DNA from 3 places in the Chryseobacterium sp. WG23 genome. Region 2 is predicted to be linked to each of the others. Evidence: riboswitches for the same ligand, from Rfam matches in the RefSeq annotation. Region 2 holds a riboswitch; each other region holds the start of a gene.
What was found. Region 2 has a riboswitch for S-adenosylmethionine ahead of MP477_RS06275 (TonB-dependent siderophore receptor). Riboswitches for the same ligand answer to the same signal wherever they lie in the genome.
Positions count from the first base shown of each region.

Region 1: linked by a shared signal. The riboswitch ahead of MP477_RS15970 (TonB-dependent receptor) and the one ahead of MP477_RS06275 (TonB-dependent siderophore receptor) in region 2 are both predicted to bind S-adenosylmethionine.
Region 3: linked by a shared signal. The riboswitch ahead of MP477_RS22855 (alpha/beta fold hydrolase) and the one ahead of MP477_RS06275 (TonB-dependent siderophore receptor) in region 2 are both predicted to bind S-adenosylmethionine.

Region 1 covers NZ_JALCZE010000010.1:71,552-78,948, forward strand. Annotated here, with positions in the region: gene fabD (ACP S-malonyltransferase) at 1-413, shown strand, start outside; gene MP477_RS15955 (GYDIA family GHMP kinase) at 425-1,330, shown strand; gene pckA (phosphoenolpyruvate carboxykinase (ATP)) at 1,458-3,074, shown strand; gene MP477_RS15965 (type II 3-dehydroquinate dehydratase) at 3,194-3,601, opposite strand; SAM riboswitch class I at 3,841-3,938, shown strand; gene MP477_RS15970 (TonB-dependent receptor) at 4,022-6,955, shown strand; gene MP477_RS15975 (RagB/SusD family nutrient uptake outer membrane protein) at 6,973-7,397, shown strand, end outside.
Region 2 covers NZ_JALCZE010000003.1:222,460-229,856, forward strand. Annotated here, with positions in the region: gene MP477_RS06270 (T9SS type A sorting domain-containing protein) at 1-722, shown strand, start outside; SAM riboswitch class I at 895-1,000, shown strand; gene MP477_RS06275 (TonB-dependent siderophore receptor) at 1,095-3,539, shown strand; gene MP477_RS06280 (APC family permease) at 3,546-4,874, shown strand; gene prfA (peptide chain release factor 1) at 4,991-6,076, shown strand; gene MP477_RS06290 (hypothetical protein) at 6,160-6,837, shown strand; gene MP477_RS06295 (prolyl oligopeptidase family protein) at 6,931-7,397, shown strand, end outside.
Region 3 covers NZ_JALCZE010000010.1:236,837-244,233, reverse strand. Annotated here, with positions in the region: gene MP477_RS16745 (O-succinylhomoserine sulfhydrylase) at 1-437, opposite strand, end outside; gene MP477_RS22860 (ACT domain-containing protein) at 561-2,099, opposite strand; gene MP477_RS22855 (alpha/beta fold hydrolase) at 2,086-3,042, opposite strand; SAM riboswitch class I at 3,101-3,208, opposite strand; gene MP477_RS16730 (glucosidase) at 3,398-6,013, shown strand; gene MP477_RS16725 (OsmC family protein) at 6,080-6,499, opposite strand; gene MP477_RS16720 (DUF58 domain-containing protein) at 6,524-7,397, opposite strand, start outside.

The sequences.
Region 1 (7,397 bases), on a different contig from region 2:
ACTGCCCGGGGCAGCTTGTAATTTCGGGAGAAACACCTGCAGTAGAAGAAGCTTGTGCTAAATTGAAAGAAGCAGGAGCAAAAAGAGCATTACTACTGGCTGTAAACGGAGCTTTCCATTCGCCATTAATGCAGCCTGCACAAGAAAGGCTAGCTGCAGCCATTGAGAAAACAAAATTCAGAAAAGCTACTATTCCGGTATATCAGAATATCACTACTACAGCGGTAACAAATCCTGATGAGATTAAACAAAACCTTATTGATCAACTTACCGGTCCTGTAAAATGGACACAGTCTGTTCAGAATATGATCAAAGATGGAGCTTCTAATTTTGTAGAAGTTGGACCTGGAAAAACCCTTCAGGGGCTGATCAAAAAAATTGACGGATCTGTAGACGCTGTTTCTGCAATCTAAAATAAAAAAATATGAACGCGATATTTTCACCGGGCAAGCTTATGCTTACTTCAGAATATTTCGCGATAGACGGAGCTCTTGTCCTGGCGGTACCTACCAAGCTTGGACAAGAGTTTTTTTTTGAAGAAAGAAATGACAACAAATCCCTGATTCTTTGGGAAGCATTTCATCAGAACAAATTATGGCTAAAGGCTGTTATAGATTATAAGAATTGGCAGATTCTTGAAGCCAATATTCCTGCAAGTACTGAATTTATTCTAAAAACATTAAAGAATGTACAGCAGCTTTCCGACATAAAATTCAAAAACGATTGTACTTACCATTTAAAAACAAATCTTCAGTTTCCTGCGGATTTTGGACTTGGAAGCAGTTCTACCTTAATGAATAATCTGGCAGAATGGGCCAGAATTGATCCTTTTTATTTGAACTCCATCAGTTTGGGAGGAAGTGGATATGATGTTGCAGTCGCAAAAGAAAAATCTGCTGTTCTTTTTCAAAGTAAACCGGAAATCAAATATGAGAAGGTAACTTTCAGTCCTCCTTTTAAAAATGAATTGATTTTTATTCACCTGAATCAAAAACAAGATAGCAGGGAAGGAATCAGTTTTTACAAGTCAAAAAAGAAATCTCCGGAATTGGTTGATGAATTTTCAGATATCACAAAGAAAATTTTGTTATGCAGTGAATTGCAAAATTTTTCTGAGCTAATGGCGATTCATGAGCAAAAAATTTCCAATTTTCTTGAAATTCCTACAGTTAAAGAGAGATTATTCTCAGACTGCCCTTGTTTTGTCAAAAGTTTGGGGGCATGGGGTGGAGATTTCGTGATGAGTGCTAAATTTGGGAGCTATAAAGACTATTTTTGGGAGAAGGGTTTTACTAGTGTTTTTGAATGGCAAGATATAATTAATTTATAATCAATAATTTACAAGCCCCTTTTTTTATTTGCGATTCTGACTTATATCAGTATATTTAAACCACCTTTAACAAATAATTAATATTATTTTTGTTGAACTCAATAAAGAAATAGAAAATATAAGTAAAATGAAAAACACTAAAATCATCCAGGATTTAGAGAAATTAGGGATTAAAGGAAACTATGAAGTAGTATATAATCCTTCTTATGAAGAATTATATCAGGCTGAAGTTTCTCCTGAAAATCAAGGATTTGAGAAAGCTGAGCTTACAGAATCTGGCGCGGTATCGGTAAAAACAGGAATTTTCACAGGTCGTTCACCTAAAGACAGATATATTGTTCAGGATGATGTTACAAGAGATACAATTTTCTGGGATGGTAAAGTAAACTTACCTACCACTTCGGAAATTTTCGGGTCTTGTAAAGAACTAGTGATGGATCAGCTGGCAGAAGCAAAAAAAATCTATGTTGTAGATGCTTTCTGTGGGACAAATGCTGATACAAGACTTAAAGTAAGATTTATTGTTGAAGTGGCATGGCAGGCACATTTCGTGACCAATATGTTCATCCGCCCTTCTCATTTTGAGCTTGAAAACTTCGGAGAGCCTGATTTCACTGTAATCAATGGTTCTAAAACTACGAATCCAAATTGGGAAGCTCAGGGATTAAACTCTGAAAACTTCATCATGTTCAACCTTACTGAAAAACTACAGATCATTGGTGGTACTTGGTACGGAGGTGAGATGAAGAAAGGAATGTTTGCAATGATGAACTATTACCTACCATTAAAAGGTATGGCTTCAATGCACTGTTCTGCAAATGTAGGAGAAGAAGGTGATGTTGCTTTATTCTTTGGTCTTTCAGGAACTGGTAAAACTACTTTATCAGCAGATCCGAAAAGATACCTGATCGGTGACGATGAGCACGGATGGGATAATAACGGAGTATTCAACTATGAAGGGGGATGCTACGCTAAGGTTATCGATTTATCAAAAGAAAAAGAACCGGATATCTTCAGAGCAATCAAGAGAGATGCACTTCTTGAAAACGTTGTTGTGAACAATGGAGTGGCAGATTATACAGACGGATCAATCACTGAAAACACAAGAGTTTCTTATCCAATCTATCATATCAACAAAATTGTATTGCCATCTAAGGCAGGGCACGCTAAAAAGATTGTTTATCTTTCAGCAGATGCATTCGGAGTACTTCCTCCGGTTTCTATCCTGAATGAAGATCAGGCTCAGTACCATTTCCTTTGCGGTTATACTTCAAAACTTGCCGGAACAGAAAGAGGAATTACAGAACCTCAGCCATCTTTCTCACCTGCATTTGGTGAAGCATTTCTTACATTACACCCTACAATGTACTCTAAAACATTGATCGGCAAAATGAAAGAGCACGGTGCTAAAGCTTATTTAGTAAATACAGGTTGGAACGGTACAGGAAAAAGAATTTCTTTAAAAGATACAAGAGCAATCATTGATGCTATTATTGACGGTTCTATTGATAACGCTCCTAAAACTCAGGTTCCCATCATGAATCTTGAAATTCCTACCGAACTTCCAAATGTTTCTGCAGGTATTCTGGATCCTAGAGATACTTACGGTAATGTTTCCGAGTGGGAAGAAAAAGCAAAAGACCTTGCTTCAAGATATATTAAAAACTTTGAACAGTACTGTGATACTGAAGCCGGTAAAAAACTAATTGCTTCAGGACCTCAATTACAGGGACAGACTATCTAATAAGATTGCTTACAACATACACAAAAGCCTCATCACTGATGAGGCTTTTCTATTTTTATTGTTTATTTTACAACGCAATCATTTGCAGAATTTGCTAAATCTGAGGAGAAACTGAGAAATTATTTTAATCCCAGTAATGCCAATCTGTATCCCTCCATTCCGAAGCCAGACAAAACAGCATCGGTATTGGCGGCAGTCACAGACTTTTGCCGGAATTCCTCTCTTTTATAAATGTTGCTGATGTGAACTTCCACTTTAGGTTTCTGAATATTTTTTAAACAATCTGCTATGGCATAAGAGTAGTGTGTGAAAGCACCTGGATTGATGACAACAGCATCAAAATCATCTTCCTGAAGCCTGTTGATAAGCTCTCCTTCAATATTGGATTGATAATATTTTAATTCATAAGAATGAAACTCGGATTTTAAATTTTCCAAATAAGTTTCCATGGAGATTGTTCCATAGATTTCCGGTTCTCTGGTGCCTAAAAGATTGAGATTAGGCCCGTTTATAATTAAAACTTTCATTCTATAAAATTAAAACTTTTTCCTTTAAAGAGTAGAATTTTATTTTTTTTCATTTTTCTCCTTTGCATTATCTATAATGATATTTGTCATGTTTGTTAAAGTGCCAATTTTTGTAAGTCCTTATTTTACCGGCTTTTTAATAAAATATTAAGTTAATTTTTGAAAAATTATCATGAAAAATTATAAGTCTACTTGTTTTGTAGACTAAATATTTCTAGATTTGCAGTCATATTTCGATCGGCTTATAAAGAAAGATGGAGGGAACTGACCCAATGAAATCTTAACAACCTGCTCTTGTGCAAGGTGTTACATTCAGCCTTTAAAGGAAAAATAAGCATTAGGTTTATCGTATTTATCGATGCCCTTTGCTGTATTATCTGCAAAGGGCAAAATTTTAATATATGATAAACAAAATTGATTATGATTAATAAAAATTTGATTAGCTCAAAAATTTGGATTCCCCCTGTAGCGGTATTCTTTTTAGGAATTGGAAGCATACACGGGCAGGATACCAAATCTAAAAAAGATACACTCAATGAGAAGGAACTTGATGAAGTGGTGGTGGTAGCTTACGGAAAGGCTAAAAGAACCAGCTATACCGGTTCTGTGGCAACTATTTCCAGTGATAAAATTAACAACAGACCTGTTACCAATATTACCAAAGCATTGGAAGGACAGGTGGCGGGAGTACAAACAACAAGTTCTTCCGGACAGCCGGGATCTACAGCTACAATCAGGATCAGAGGAATTGGCTCTATCAGTGCGTCCAGCGATCCTTTATATGTGGTAGACGGTATTCCTTTTGACGGAAATCTGAACTCTATAAGCCCTAATGATATAGAATCAGTCAGTGTGCTGAAAGATGCTACGGCAAGTGCTCTTTATGGATCAAGAGGGGCGAATGGGATTATTATTATTACGACCAAGTCCGGTAAAAAAGGAGAAGCCAGAATCAACTTTAATATAAGCCAGGGTTTTTCCGGCAGAGCGGTAAAAGACTACGAACAGGTAAATACAGATCAGTATTTCCAGCTGTATTGGGAAGCATTGAGAAACGGATACAGATCCACACAGGTAAATGGGCAGCAGGCAGCCCAGATGGCTACCAATAATCTTATCTCTGAACTGGGTATTAATCCTTATGGAGCTAATTATTCAAAACCTGTAGGTACAGACGGGAAATTGTTACCCGGAGCAATACCATTATGGAATGATGACTGGAGAGATGTTTTACAGAGAGTGGCTTCCAGGAATCAGGTAGATCTGGATATCAGTGGAGGAAGTGAAAAAAGCAATTACTTTTTCTCATTGGGATATCTTGATGATAAAGGGATTGCCATTGAATCCGGATTTAAAAAATACAGCACAAGGTTAAAACTCAATTCTGAAGTTAAGAAATGGCTGAATGTAGGGGTGAATTTAAGTTATACCAACAGCATTCAGCAGGCTCCTACGTCTTCAGATTCCAATACAAGCAATGTTATCCAGGCAGCAAGATCTGTTCCTTCGTTTTATCCTTATTATGAGAGAAACCCCGATGGGTCATATATATTGGATGGTGCAGGAAACAGAATTTACGATTTTGGAAAATACAGGCCTACCAACGCTCTTCAGAATCAAAATTTAGCGGCAACTTTACCTTTAGATAAAAACGAAAATAAAGAAGATAACTTCTCTGGAAAAGGTTTTATGGACTTCACATTCTTACCTGAATTGAAGTTCAGGACAAGTTTTTCCGTAGATTTAGTCAATTATAATGGACATTATTATTCAAACCCACTTATTGGGCAGGGTAGTGAGATTGGAGGATCGGTCACAAAGTCAAACAGCAGAACTTTATCTTATACCACGAGTAATATTCTGACGTTTGATAAAAAATTCGGAAAGCATCATTTTAATGTGTTGGCAGGTCAGGAATTTTATAAATATGATTATCAGACAATCTCCGGTACCCGAAGTCAGTTTTCACTTCCATACTATTATGAGCCGGATGCTGCAGCCTTGTTGGGGAGTTTCAGTGGAAACAGTGATAAGGTCAGCCTGCTAAGTTATCTTGGAAAAGTGGAATATGATTTTAACAATACCTATTTCCTGTCAGCCTCAGGAAGGGCAGACGGTTCTTCAAGATTCTTTGAGGATAACCGTTGGGGGAAATTCTGGTCTGTAGGAGGTTCATGGAAGATTTCTAACGAGGGATTTATAAAAAATCTGAATTTCTTTAATCAACTGACACTTCGTGCAAGTTATGGAGGGCAGGGGAATGATAAATTATTACAGCCTAATAAACTACCTCTTTATTACGCTTACCAGGAGCTTTATAAATTTTATAACAACCTTGGTGAGCCTGGTGCCGTACTTGAGAAAGCGAGAACCAACGGCTTAAAGTGGGAGACGAATCTTAATCTGAACGTAGGATTAGAGTTTGCGATTCTTAATAACAGAGTGAAAGGAAATATCGAATATTTTGAGCGAAAAAGCCAGGATCTTCTATTTAATATGCCGGTAGCTCCGTCTTTAGGGATTAATGATTTCCCGGCCAATATCGGAACCATAAAAAATACAGGTTTTGAATTCTCCCTTTTTACGACGCCAATCAAGACGGATGATTTCCAATGGAATTTAGACCTTAACCTGAGTACACTGAATAATAAGATTACGAAATTACCTAAAGGTTCTATCCTTACCGGAACGAAGCTGTTACAGGTAGGAGGTTCTGTATATGATTTCTATATTCCGGAATGGGCAGGGGTAGATGCAAGTAACGGAAGACCATTATGGAAAACCATTGGTACAGATGCTAATGGAAACACAGTGGAAGGAACTACTTCTGAATATGCAAAAGCAACAAGAACATTGCAGGGATCTGCATTGCCAAAAGTAACCGGAGGGCTTAGTACAAGTATTACCTATAAGAATTTCGACTTCTCGGGATTGCTGACTTTCAAAATCGGAGGTAAAATTCTTGATACCGATTATACCTCAATTATGCATAACGGAAGCGCCGGAGGTCGTGCGTGGAGTGTAGAAATGTTAAACAGATGGACGCCTGAAAATCCTAATACGGATGTACCTGCATTGAGTACAATTACCAATAACTGGACGTCCAATTCTTCAAGATTCTTATATTCCGGAACGTATGCAAGACTTAAAAATGTAAGTCTGGGATATACTCTTCCTTCAGATTATTTTGAAAAACTTGGACTTAAAAAGTTCAGAATCTATGTTCAGGCAGAAAATCTTCTGACCTTCTATAAGCATAAAGGAATGGATCCTGAACAGGCATTGGACGGTACTACTTATTACAGGTATCCTGCCATGAGAACAATCACTTTTGGTCTTCAGGCAACTCTTTAACTTTTAAAATTGAAACAATGAAAAAATTAAAATATTTATCTTTTGCCTTACTTACAGCATGGTCATTGACCAGCTGTGAAAGTGACCTGGCAACAGCTCCTACCGATCAGGCTAATGATGTGGAAGTTTTTAAAACTGCTGAAAGTGCAGAAACAGTAATCAACGGAACCTGGGCCAGATTCAATGATGACGGAACTACTTATGCCAATATCGGGTATTCAACTGTTTTAAGAGCAAGTGATGCTATGGGAAGTGATGTTGCTGTACTGACTAATAAATATGGTTTTTCTTCTACCTATACATTTACAGAAATGGTCAATAATACAGCAAGCCGTCCATTATTTATCTGGTCGATGCTCTATTCTGCCATTAATAATATGAATAATGTGATTGCAAGGATTGACGGAACAGAAGGAAGTCAGGAAAAAAAGAATCAGGTGAA
Region 2 (7,397 bases):
ATTCTGCCACCATTTCTGCTCCAACCCCTAACAGACCGGATGGTTTAGCAGGAGTGAGCTCGTATATCATAGGAACACCCGCGTGGTGGTCCACTCTTGAGCCTACTGATGAATGGACTGCAAAGAACATAGATGGGCTAGGAAAAACAGTGGGTGTAGACCCATGCAAGGCAATAGGTGCTGATTGGAGAATGCCAACACAGGCAGACTGGGGGAGTATTGTTAACCTTGAAGGTGTTACGGCTCCCGCAAGTGCTTACAACAGTCATCTGAAATTGCCTGCAGGAGGATATCGCAGTTCTTCAGACGCTAGTTTTACTTTTGTAGGAAAGAGAGGATATTTCTGGAGTTCGGATATATCCGGACTTGGAGGGAAATATCTGTACGTAGGGACCATAAGTGCGAATGCTTCAGCAGGGGCACCCAGAGGGCAGGGGGCATCGGTAAGATGTATTAAACCTACCTCGGAACTTGCTACTTCGGAGGTAAGACTCAATCATAACAACATAGGGGTTTATCCCAATCCAACAAAAGGAATTCTGACCATTAAAGCAGATTCCACGATTGAAAGTATAAACATAACAAATACGGTAGGACAAAAGATGGACGCCGGGTTTTTAAATGATCAGATGAATATGACAGGACTTCCGGACGGTTTATACATTGTAGAAATAAAATTAAAAAACGGACAGACGGTTTCTAAAAAGATTATTAAAGGATAAGCAGTCTTCTTGTAGAATCACTGTATTCCCTTTACATAAAATAGTTCACTTCAATTACAATTACTTTTATTAGGGAGGCTTATGAAATTTTTCATAAGCCTTTTTTATGCTGCGTTTGTAAATCGTAAAAACGGCTTTTGCATATTGAAAAAAATAGTCTACTTTTGCAGTAGATTTATCAAGAAAGGTGGAGGGATTTGGCCCAAAGAAACCTTAGCAACCTACACAATTCCAACAGTGTAAAGGTGCTAATTCCAACCCGATGGGGGAGATAATTGAAGTCAATATTCTTATATGAATTCCATTTCTTGAAGTCTTGTGTGTCTGAGGATTGATTCTCGGAATGTATAATAATTTTTGCAGGAACAAAAGATGAAAAAAGTAAGCATAGCTGTATTATTGCTTGGTGCCATTGGGATCGCTGCCCAGGAACAGGAAGAAAAAGGAAAACAAATTGAAGATATTATCATCGTAGGCAACCGAAATGTTAAAAGGACAAAACTAGAGACGCCGGTTCCTGTAGATGTTATTAATATCGATAAAATACAGAAAGCATCCCCACAAATAACGGTTCAGGATTTATTGAACTATGTCATTCCCTCATTTAATTCTGTAAGACAGTCTGCTTCTGACGGAACCGAGCATATTGATCCAGTGACATTGAGAGGAATGGGCCCGGATCAGGTCTTAGTATTGGTTAATGGGAAAAGAAGACATACCACTTCTTTGGTCAACTATCAGAATACAGTTGGAAATGGTTCTGTGGGAACAGATTTGAGTACAATTCCTGTTATTGCTATTGAAAAAATTGAAGTATTAAGAGATGGAGCAGCGGCACAGTATGGCTCTGATGCCATTGCGGGAGTAATCAATATTATTCTCAAAAAGAATGCAGGCGCATCAGCAAGTATTACCTACGGATTAAGCGGAAGGAATGATGGGGACACCTACCAGGCAGGAGTTAATTACGGGGCATCATTAGGAAAAAAAGAAGGTTACGTCAATCTTTCGTTACAGCTAAGCCACAGAGGAAAAACAACAAGGACTCAAAATCATGATTTAGATATTTTCGGAAATAATTTTGCGTATCCTTTCGCTGATGATCCTGAGGCCGCAAGAGCTGCAGATGATGAGGAAATTAAAAAAAGGGGTTTAACCCGTGATTACTTCAACTTTCAGATTGGAGACGCACAGATCAAGCAGGCGCAGCTGTTTTTTAATTCAGAATATTCTTTTAATAACAATTTTAAACTTTATTCCTTTGGAGGCTTCAGTATTAAAGAAGGAAAAGGATATGGTTTCAGAAGGCTTCCCAGTGAAACGTTTAATGTTGTTTCATCCATTTATCCCAATGGATTTCAGGCGGAGCTGGGATCTCAGGTATATGATATCTCTTATGCCGTCGGAGCAAAATATAATGTAAACAACTGGCTTTTTGATGTAAGCAATACATTTGGAAACAATACGTTCAATTATAATGTAAGCAATACGAATAATGCTTCTTTAGGAGCAAAATCGCCGACCCGATTTTATGCCGGAGCACACAGTTTTCTGCAAAATACCCTTAATCTTGATGTTTCTAGAAATATAAACCGGATTAATATTGCATTTGGAGGTGAATTCAGATTTGAACAATATCAGATCAAATCCGGAGATCCTGCATCTTATACTCAGTATGATGTTAACGGAAATGTAGCTGGTACGGGATCAACAGTGATCGGAGCAGGAGGATCGCAATCATTCATTGGCTTTTCACCGGATAATACTTTAAAAAAAGACAGGCATTCTACAGCGGTATATGCTGATATATCTTATGATTTGGATAAAAAGCTGAATATTGATGCAGCAGCAAGGTTTGAAAACTATTCTGATTTTGGAAATACCCTGAATGGAAAACTAGCCGTACGGTATGAGTTTATAAAAAATTATGCTGTAAGAGCAGCAGTAGGAACAGGTTTCAGAGCTCCTTCCCTACAGCAGCAGTATTTCAATAATTCTTATGCAGATATTTCAACTTCAGGATCTACGATTGTAACCAAAGGGATTTTTAATAATGACAGTAAAGCTGCACAGGTGCTTGGATTTGATAAGCTAAAACAGGAAACCTCTGTCAACGGAAGCGTTGGATTTACTTTAAAGCCGGTGAAAGGCCTATTCATTACTTTAGACGGATACTTCATTAAAGTGAAAGACAGGATTGTCATTACAAGTAATATTACAGATTCCAGGTTATCAGACCCTGATGTAGTAGGCGTGGGAAAAGAGGTCGAAAGCGGAAGGTTTTTTGCTAATGCTATTGATACCGAAACCAAAGGAGTGGATCTGGTTATTTCCTATGACTGGAAGTTGGAAGGCGGAAACCTTAATATAAACCTTGCCGGAAATTATACAGAAACAAAAATTACAGATTTTCATTTTCCTGAAAACCTGGGAACTCCTCAGAATGAATTTTTTGGACCCGACCAGATCAATATTATTGAAACTTTATCACCCAAAACAAAAGCCTCATTAGGATTGAATTATGGAATTGGAAAGTTTAATTTTCTCGTAAGAAATACCTATTTTGGTAAAGTAATAAGGGACGGATATCCTTTTGGAAGCGTTCAGGAATTTTCGCCGAAGGTGATTACAGATGTCAGTGTAGGATATGATATTACAAAAAATATCAACTTTACCGTAGGTGCTAATAATGTCTTTGATGTATTCCCTGATCGTCAGATTTATGAAAATTCATATTATGGAGTATTTAAATATGCTCCTGTACAAATGGGAACTTTGGGTAGCTATTTCTTCGGAAGGCTTAATTTTAATTTTTAATCATCAATGAATACTCCTTCACATCAGATCGGCTGGAAAACAGCTGCAGCTATTGTGGTTTCCAATATGATAGGAACCGGAATTTTTACAACACTGGGATTTCAGTTGTCTGATATTACAAATACCTACAGCATCTTTCTGCTATGGAGTATTGGTGGAATTCTGGCATTATTCGGGGCTTTTTGCTATGCCGAATTAGGATCTCATTTTAAAGGAAATGGGGGTGATTTCATCTATCTCAAAGAAACCTATCATCCGTTATTCGGATACCTTATCAGCTGGATATCTTTGATTATTGGTTTCTCTTCCCCGGTGGCTTTAGCGGCGTTAGCCATGTCAAAATATCTCTCAGTATTTCAATACACGTTTGGAAATGGTTTTGCCATCGCAGTGATTTTTATCGTAGCGGCTGCCTTATCCTTTAGTTTAAAAGCTTCAAGTAGATTTCATAATTTTTTCACGTTAATCAAAATCACTTTTATTATCGTTTTGGTTATTTTGGGTGTAGGACTTTCAGAATCTGCCCAAATGGGAAACGGTCTTAACTTCAGTGACAGCTGGCAGAATGAAATCATGCTTCCTGCTTTTGCTACTTCTCTGGTTTTTGTTACCTATTCATATACCGGTTGGAATTCAGCATCTTATATTGCCGGAGAGATCAAGGATGTACAGAAAAACCTTCCCAAATCTCTGATTATAGGAACTGTTTTTGTGACAGTAAGCTATATTTTAGTCAATTACATTATGCTGAAGCACGCTTCAGTGGATCAATTGGCAGGAAAAGAGGATGTAATGGGTGAAGCTGCGGTTAATATGCTGGGCTCTGCCTTTGGAAAAATAGTGAATATCTTTATTGCCTTACAACTGATTGCAACCATTAGTGGCTATTTATGGGTAGGTTCGAGGCTTACTCAGGCTTTTGCGAAGGATACTTATCTGTGGGAACCTCTTTCAGCAGGCAATAAAAAAGGAATCCCGGTAAGAGCTGTTTTTGCTCATGCTGTTATTGCTTCGGTAATTATTTTAACAGGAAGTTTTAAAGAGATTTTCGTTTATACAGCATTCATTCTTCAGTTATTTGCCAGTCTGGCTATTTCTACAGTATATTTTCTTAAAAAAGAAGACCGGAAAATATTTAAATCCAATGCTTTTTATATTTTCCCCACTGTTTTTTTACTGTTCAGTATTTATATCCTTTATTTTACTTTGATTCACAATCCTAAGGAAAGTTGTATTGGGTTGGGAATTGTAGCAGTAGGAATTACATTGTACTTAATCGATAGAAAACTTTCTAAAAGGAGTAAGCCGGAAACTGATGATTCCAAAAGTGAATAAGTGAATTTGTAAATTGACCTTCTGATATTGTACTCTATTGTTCAAAAATTTATGCTGATTTGTAATTTTAATTTTGAATTAATAATCCTTATCTTTGCACCCACAAAAATTCTATAATGTCTAAATCATTAATTCCAAAATTAGAAGCTATAAAACAGAGATATAATGAGGTTGCAGACCTTATTATACAGCCTGATGTCATTTCAGACCAAAAAAGATATTCTTCTTTGAACAAAGAATATAGTGATTTGGGTAAAATTGTAAAGGTTTATGATCAGTACAAAGGAGCCTTGGATGCTATTGAAGAATCTGATGAGATCATTGCTGATGGTTCGGATAGAGATTTGGTAGATCTTGCAAAAGAAGAAAAATTAGAAGCCCAGGCTAAGATTCCCGGTTTGGAGGAAGAGCTGAAAGTATTGCTTATTCCTAAGGATCCTGCAGATGACAAAAACATTATTGTAGAATTACGTGCCGGAACCGGAGGTGATGAAGCAGCTATTTTTGTGGAAGATATCTACAGAATGTACTCCATGTACTTTAAAACAAAAGGTTGGAGACATGAAGTGACAGATTCTAATGAAGCTGCAAAAGGCTACAAAGAACTGATCATGAAGGTGGAAGGTGAAGGTGTTTACGGAATTATGAAATTCGAATCAGGAGTTCACCGTGTACAGCGTGTACCGGAAACAGAATCTCAGGGAAGAGTTCATACCTCTGCCATTACCATTGCTGTTTTACCTGAAGCTGAAGAAGTGGATGTAGAGATTAACCCGGCTGATATTGAAATGCAGACTTCACGTTCAGGAGGTGCAGGAGGTCAGAACGTTAACAAGGTTGAAACTAAAGTTCAGCTTACACACAAGCCTTCAGGTCTTGTAGTGGTTTGTCAGCAGGCCCGTTCTCAGCTCGCTAACCGTGAATTGGCAATGGAAATGCTTCGTGCCAAATTATATGATATCAAATTGCAGGAAGTTCAGGGAGATATTGCCGCTCAGAGAAAAACAATGGTTTCTACAGGAGACCGTTCTGCAAAAATCAAAACATACAATTACCCCCAGGGAAGAGTAACGGATCATAGAATCAATAAATCTATGTATAATCTTGATGCCTATATGAATGGAGATATTGCAGAAATGATAGATGCTGTAATCATGGCGGAAAATGCAGAAAAGATGAAAGGAGAAGAAGAAAATTATTAAAATATTTAAAAATAAAAGTAAAGCCTCCGATTTTTTGGAGGCTTTGTTTTTTCCAAATCAACAACATATCATAAAATCGAACTATGAAAAACTACAAAATTATTTTATTTGTGTTACTTACCATGCTGGGTAACTACGCTACAGCTCAGACAGAAGTAAAAAAGCCGGCAGAAGCTTTTGAATTATTTTTTGGCGCTTTTGTAAATAACGACGATGCTTCAATTGGTAAGCTTAATGATTATTTAAGACCTACGGTAGAAGGGCAGGATGCTTATCAGGTTAACTTTAAAGAAACCTCTGAAGAAATGATTAAGACGACTGCAGAAAACTTCCTGACAGCTTTCCCTAAAACAGTAGCCTCAACCTGTAAAAAAGAAGCTGAAGATTACTTTAGAGTGATGTTTGACAACTTCAGAAAAGGAAAACTTACCGTTAAAAATGTGAAAGTGGTTGCTAATGAATATATTAAAGACCAAAAGATTGCTCAGGTAAGCTATAATGTAAGCTTTAAAGTTCCTTCAAAATTAGCACCGGAGCCTGCAGAAAATCCACAGAAAGTAAAAGCGGAAGATTTGAAAAAATATCTGGTTCAGGCTGTTCAGGATTTTAAAAATGCAGATAAAACAGTAAGCATTGATCAGGAGTTTAGTTTATATGAGCTTAAAGAAAACAATAAAATATATTACTGGAACGGTAGCCCGGATGAGATTGTTACCAATCTGACTGATTTCTATTTTGACAGTTTCGGATCAAAAGAATAATGATCAAGAATGTATTGAAGAGTAAAAGGCCCTGTTTTTTCGGGGCTTTTTTTATTTCGCCTACTTTACGTATTTTTGAGAAAACCGTTCACTATGAATTTTAAACCTTTATTATTAACTGCTGGAGTTCTGTTTTCAGCATCTTTTTATTCTCAAAAAATGAATTATCCTAAAGCATTAAAGGGAAGCCAGACTGATACCTATTTTGGGAGTGCTGTAGCTGATCCTTTCAGAGATTTGGAAAATGATTCGGCACCTACCAAAAAATGGGTGGATGAAGAAGTAGCTTACAGTCAGAATTATCTTTCAAAAATTCCATTCAGAGATAAAATTAAAGATCAACTGAGAGAGATCTGGAATTATGAAAAAATTTCAGCCCCTTTCAAAGAAGGAGATTATACATATTATTCTAAAAACGATGGTTTACAGGCACAGTCTGTTTTGTACAGAACAAATAATAAAACCAAAGCAACAGAAGTATTTTTAGATCCTAATAAATTTTCAGAAAAAGGAACAACTTCACTTTCTAACTTGTCATTCAACAAAAAAGGAAACCTTGC
Region 3 (7,397 bases), on a different contig from region 2:
ATCTTTGTATTAGGCTTGATATATTTTTCTACATTTTCAGCATCGCCTGCCTTGAAGTAAGTGGTTTCAATATTCCATTTTGGAAAATACTTGGTAAACAAGGTATGGGTAGATCCAAAAACCGACTGGCAGCTTACAATATGATCGCCGGCATTCAATAATGCTGCAAATGTGGAATAAATTGCCGCCATTCCCGTCGCAAATGCATATCCTGCTTCTGCACCTTCCATTTTAGCAATTTTATCTGTGAATTCCGTTACGTTCGGGTTAGAGAAACGGCTGTATAGGTTTTTAGGCTTTTCTTCGGCAAAACTTGCCCTCATATCTTCGGCATCCTGGAAAATAAAGCTGGATGTAAGATATAATGGCGTGGAATGCTCGTCAAACTGGGTTCTTTCAGTTTGGGTTCTTATTGCTGATGTTTCAAAATTCTCCATATAGTTTTAATTAATTTACCAATATAGCAGTCTAACAATATAGCAATGAGATTCTTCGCTACGCTCAGAACGTCCATTTATAAATATTGGTAAACTTTATATTGTCAGATTGTTATATTAATTTTATTTTATTTCACTTACTCTTAAAATATCTCCGAAAACGCCTCTGGCAGTTACCTGCGCTCCGGCTCCGGCTCCCATAATAACAATTGGATTTTCACCGTAGCTTTCTGTATAAATCTCAAATATGGAGTCTGAACCTTTTAACTGCCCTAATGCTGAACTTCCAGGTACAGAAACTAGCTTGACATCAAGCTGTCCTTTTTCTTCCTGCAGATTTCCGTGCAGATCTCCTACATAACGCAGTACATGCCCAGGCTCCTGGTTTTCTTTAATCTTCTGATATTCTTCATCGAGTTCTTCCAATCTTGAGATAAATTCACTTTTCTCTACAGCCAGAAGATTTTCAGGAATCAGGTTTTGAATATTAATATCCTGGAATTCGTTGATCAGATCCAGCTCTCTTGCCAAAATCAGAAGTTTTCTTGCTACGTCATTTCCAGAAAGATCTTCACGCGGATCCGGTTCTGTGTACCCTTTCTCCATTGCTTCTCCGATAACTTTGGAAAACTTATCGTTTCTTACAGAGAAGTTATTGAAGATATAGCTTAGAGACCCCGAGAATACGCCTTTTATTCTTGTAATATTTTCTCCTGAAAGGTGTAATAATTTAATGGTATCAATTAACGGAAGACCTGCTCCTACATTTGTTTCATACAAATACCGTCTGTTGTTTTTACTCAACGTATATCTTAGTTTACGATATTCTTCAATAGGAAGTGTGTTGAAGATCTTATTGGAAGAAACCAGGTCAAATCCGTTTTCGGCTAAGGCATGATAGTTTTTTACAAAATCCTTACTCGCCGTATTATCCACGACAATCAGATTTTCTAATTGATTTTCATTGGAGAATCTGATCAGTTCCTGAACATCTGATGAATGTTCTGCTGTTAGAACCTCATCATTCCAATTTGCATCAAATCCTTTTTTATTGAAAGCTATTTTCTTTGAATTCGCTACTGCAACTACTTTTAAGTCTATTTTCTTGCGTCTTTTAATTTCTTCTGAAGATTCAAGAACCTGTTCAATTAATGTTTTTCCAACATTTCCATGGCCTATAATTGCCAGGTGAACCGTTTTTGGTTTTTTGAATATTTCAGATTCTAAGATATTTCTGGTTTTTTCATCCTGTGACGATGTTACTACGATGTTTACTCTGTTTTCTCCTGAAACCTGGTTTAAAAGTAATGGAAAAACATTATTTCTGGCCAGCTCAGCAAGGACTTTATTAAAATCTTCTGCTACAAATCCGAGTACAGAAACATTATTGATGCTGTAGATTTGGGAAACTTTTCCCGATTTTCTTTCTGCTTCAAATTCATCGATAAGACAAGCCACTGCTTTTTCTGCATCATTTTCCTGAACCAAAATAGAGATTCCGTTTTCTATAGCTTGCTGGGAAATTACCCCTACACTGATACGCGCTAAAGTGAGCGCTTTAAAAATTCGTCCGTCAATTCCGATTTCTCCAAGGAAATCTTCTCCTTCAAATTTAATGATTGATCTGTTCTTCAAAAATTTTATTTCGTTAGCATTTTTCATGAGTATATAAAATATTTTTTATGATAGTATTTAATTGTTGGTATTCCATTAGGAAGGCGTCATGCCCATGTACTGACTGGATCTCGTGATAAGAAACATTCTTATTTTTCTCTGCCATTCTTTCAAAACACATCCTGATCTCAGAAGCAGGAAAGAATAAATCTGTATCAACGGAGATCATGTGCATTCGTGCCTGGACTTTATCCAGCATTGATTCATCTGCATTGATATTCATTAACAGATGGTTCATGAGCTTATATGCTTTTAAACTAAATCTATCGTTTAATGCATTACCGTGATAAACCAGCCAATCTTCCGATTCTAAGCTTTTTTTCTCCTTATTGTATTTGTTTTGAAATCTGTTATTGAGTGATTGTGGAGTCCGGTAACACAACATAGCATGAATTCTGGCTTTTTGCAGAGGTTCATCTTTATCATTCAATAAAAACTTCTGAACCAGACATTGTGCATGCAGCCAATCGTGAGTTCTGTAATCACAGGCTATAGGAATAAATATTTCCGTCAGTTTAGGCTGCTTTGTAAGCATTTCCCAAGCAATGCTTCCTCCCAGAGAGCCTCCAATAATGGCATATAGTTTTTTGATCTGTAAAGTTTCCAGCCCTTTCAAAAAGATATTGGCAATATCTGCCGGGGTGAAATCTTCATAATCTTCAATTAAAAAATTATCATATCCGTTTCCGGGAATATTAAAACACAGAACTGTATATTTTTTTGTATCAACTACCTGATTTTCACCAATTAATTGTTTCCACCATCCTTTTTCTCCGGATACATTTGAGTTTCCGGTTAGCGCATGATTGATTAAAATAATGGGTGCAGTAAACAGGTCTTTCCCGAAAAGCTCATAGCTCAACGGGATATAATATTCCTTTTGGGAATTGGTTTGATACGAAAGATTAATATAGTTTAGTTCTGTTTTCAATTCTATTATTTTTAATACAATTGAAAATGCCACAGGAAATGGCTGAAAAGAACTTCAGTAGTTATCTGTCCAAAATTATTTTGGTAGAACGTAGCACCTTCTTTGCTTGCACAAAGGGTTGCTAAGGTTTCATAGGGTCTAATCCCTCAACCTTTCTTGATAACATTTTCAATATTTGAATGAACGAATGATGCAAAGGTAGTTTTTTTCTTTTAATTTCAAAAAAAAAATATTTTAATATTTTAATATCCCCTATAAATACAAGTATTTCAAGGGTATATTAAGAATTATTCAGATGATAGGAATTGGAATTACTTTTCAAAAAAACTAACTTCGTATAGAAAAATGATGTGATATGACCTCCGAAAAAGAAAGATTACAAGATTCCAAATGGAAAAACTGGGGACCTTATGTAAGCAACCGGCAATGGGGAAATGTACGTGAAGATTACAGCCCAAACGGAAATGCGTGGAACTTTACCAATCATAACAATGCAGAAAGCTATGCCTACCGTTGGGGAGAAGAAGGTATTGCAGGTATTTCCGATGTCAAGCAGCTGTTCTGTTTTGCATTTTCATTTTGGAACAAGAAAGATAAAATTGTAAAAGAGCGGTTCTTTGGGTTGAGCAATCCTCAGGGAAACCATGGTGAAGATATCAAAGAAATTTTCTATTACCTGGATAATACTCCTACTCATAGCTATATGAAAATGGTTTATAAGTATCCGATCAATGCATTTCCTTATGATGAGCTTCTTACAGAAAACGGAAAACGCAGCAAAAAGGAACCGGAATATGAAATTTTTGATACCGGAATCTTCAACGACGATGAATATTTTGATATTTTCATTGAATATTGTAAGGCTGACCATAACGATATTTTAGTAAGGGTTACGGTATGTAACCGAAGCCAGCACGCCGCACCAATTGTGGTAGCACCAACGGCATGGTTCAGAAACAACTGGAAATGGGGCTATAATACCTATAAGGGCGAAATGACTTCTTCTCATGATGGGAGTATCAGCATTGGTCATGACAGTATTTCGATTAAAAAGCTATATTCCAGAAATGGGAATGCAAAACGGGTATTTTGTGATAATGAAACCAATACTTCCAAGCTTTACGGAGCTCCCAAGATTGAAAATACTTACTTCAAAGACGGTATTAATGACTTTATTATTCACAAGGGAGACACTGTAAATCCTGAGAAAAGAGGAACAAAAGCATCTTTTCTGATTGACGAACTTATTGAAGGCGGACAATGTAAGATTTTTGAACTCAGACTGTGTCCTGATGGAACTGATGAACCTTTTCAAAACTTTGATGAGATCTTCAATACCAGGAAAGCTGAAGCTGAAGAATTTTACCGCGAAATTCAACATGACACCCCTGATGAAGATGAAAGAAATGTTCAAAGGCAGGCCTTTGCCGGACTTCTCTGGAATAAACAGTTTTATCATTACAATATTGGAAAGTGGCTGAAAGGTGATCCTAATTTTGAAGCACCCAGAAACTTTAATGAATATGTAAGAAATACAGAATGGAATCATCTCCACAATAAGGATATTATTTCCATGCCTGATAAATGGGAATATCCCTGGTATGCTACCTGGGATCTGGCTTTTCACTGTGTTCCTTTATCCATGATAGATGCAGAATTTGCCAAGGGACAGCTTTTGCTATTGACCAAGGAATGGTATATGCATCCTAATGGGCAGCTTCCTGCCTATGAATGGAATATGAGCGACGTAAACCCACCTGTACATGCATGGTCCTGCTTCAGGGTTTTTAAAATTGATGAAAAAAATAATGGAAAACCTGATCTTTTATTTCTGGAAAAAGTATTCCAGAAGCTTCTCCTGAACTTTACCTGGTGGGTAAACAGAAAGGATAAAAATGGAAAGAATATCTTCGGGGGCGGTTTCCTGGGTCTTGATAACATTGGTGCTTTTGACCGGAATATGGTTTTAAAAGATGGGCAGCATCTTGAACAGGCTGACGGAACAAGCTGGATGGCCATGTACGCTTTAAATATGATGCGCATTGCAATGGAACTGGCCCAATATTACCAGGTGTATGAAGATATGGCTATTAAATTTTTTGAGCATTATCTTTATATCGCAGAAGCAATGGAAAATCTGGGTGAAGGAACCAAAGGACTCTGGAATGAGGAAGACGGTTTTTTCTATGATGTTCTTCAACTTGGAAACGGAGACAGTGTATCTTTAAGGCTGAGAAGTATTGTGGGATTAATTCCTCTTTTTGCTGTTGAAATCGTAGACCACAGATTACTGGAAAAGATGCCGAACTTCAGAAGCAGAATGGAATGGATCTTAAAAAACAAACCTGAACTTACTAAGCTTGTTTCTCATTGGGATGAGGAAGGACATGGAAGGAAACACTTAATGAGTATCCTTCGTAAAAACAGACTGACAAAAGTTTTAACAAGAATGCTTGATGAAAAGGAGTTTTTAAGTTCTTACGGAATTCGTGCCATGTCTAAAGTATATGAAGAAAATCCTTTTATATTTTCTGTTCACGGAACGGAAAATATAGTTTATTATACTCCTGCAGAAAGTGACAGCAGAATGTTTGGCGGTAACAGCAACTGGCGTGGCCCTATATGGTTTCCTATTAATTTTCTGATTGTGGAAAGCTTACAGCGTTTTCATTATTATTATGGGAACAGTCTGAAAGTAGAGTTTCCAACAGGAAGTGGGGATAAAAAAAATCTTGATGAAGTAGCCCAAAATATCAGTAAAAGACTTTGCTCTATTTTCTTAAAGGATGAACATGGCCAACGTGCTTTTAACGGCGGAAATCCGAAATTTAATCATGATGAACACTTTAGAGATTATATCACTTTCTTTGAATATTTCCATGGAGACAATGGACGTGGCGTAGGGGCTTCCCATCAGACAGGATGGACTGCTACCGTAGCTAAACTTATTAAACCAAGGCTGACATTTTAATAGGCTGTGAATCATAAAAAAACCGGATGAGACATCCGGTTTTTTTTATTTTTTAAGACAATAGAATTAAATTTTATCTCCATTCACAAAAACTTCGTATCCGATTTCTACATTCGGCTCTAACGTTTTTGATACGGAACAGTATTTTTCAAAAGATAATTCTGCTGCTTTTAATGCTTTCTTAGGATCAATTTCTCCTTCCAAAAGGAATTTTACTTTAATAGATTTAAAAGGCTTTGCATCATCTACCTGAATTCTCTCTCCTTCCACTTCTGCCTGAAAGCTTTTAATATCCTGACGCTGCTTTTTTAAAATAGAAACCACATCAATTCCGCTGCAGCCTGCTACAGCCATCAGGACACTTTCCATTGGAGAAACACCTTTAGCTCCCGGCTGGGAAGTATTGTCCAAAAGAATAGAGTTTCCTTGGGAGTTGGTACATTCAAATAAAAAGTCGTCGTTTATTCTGTTGAGTGTTATTTTCATTATTGCTTGTTGCTTGTTGCAAAGTTATAAAATTCCTCTCGCTTTTATCTCCAAGTATTTATTGATAACATCAATATTCAGGTTTTCAGGAAGGGTATATACGGTGTAAATTCCATATTTACGCAGCTCCTGGATAATTAATTTCTTTTCAAATTCAAATTTTTCAGCGACGATTTCATCATATATCTCCTGCATATTTTCAGGATTTTTATTGATCAGCGCTTGGAGTTCAGCATTTTTGAAAAACACCACTACCAACAAGTGATTTTTAGCAATTCCACGAAGATATTTCAACTGGCGGTTTAATCCGTCCAGCGTTTCAAAATTGGTAAAAAGCAAAATTAAGCTTCTCTGGTTGAGCGAATATTTTACATCCTGGTACAACCGGTTGAAGTCACTTTCAAAAAAATCTGTTTTAATATTGTACAGGGCTTCTGAGATTTTTTTCAACTGCCCGGATTTATTATCGGCAGCAATTTTATTTTCTGCTTTTTTTGAAAAAGTCATCATTCCGGCCCTGTCTCCTTTTCTCAAAATAATATGGGACAATGCCATGGCAGCATTAATGGAATAATCCAGCAGGCTTAATCCATTGAAAGGCATTTTCATCGTTCTGCCTTTATCAATCAGTATAAAAATACGCTGTGATTTCTCATCCTGAAACTGATTAACCATTAAACGATTGGCTTTGGATGTTGCCTTCCAGTTAATGGTTCTGATATCATCTCCAGGAACATAATCCTTGATCTGTTCAAACTCCATGGTATGCCCTAACTTTCTGACTTTCTTAATTCCTCCCAGCATAAACTCGCTCTGCAAAGCCATCAGTTCATATTTTCTGAGATGAACAAAGGATGGATAGGAAGGTAAGACTGCATCTTTCTGGAAATTAAATCTT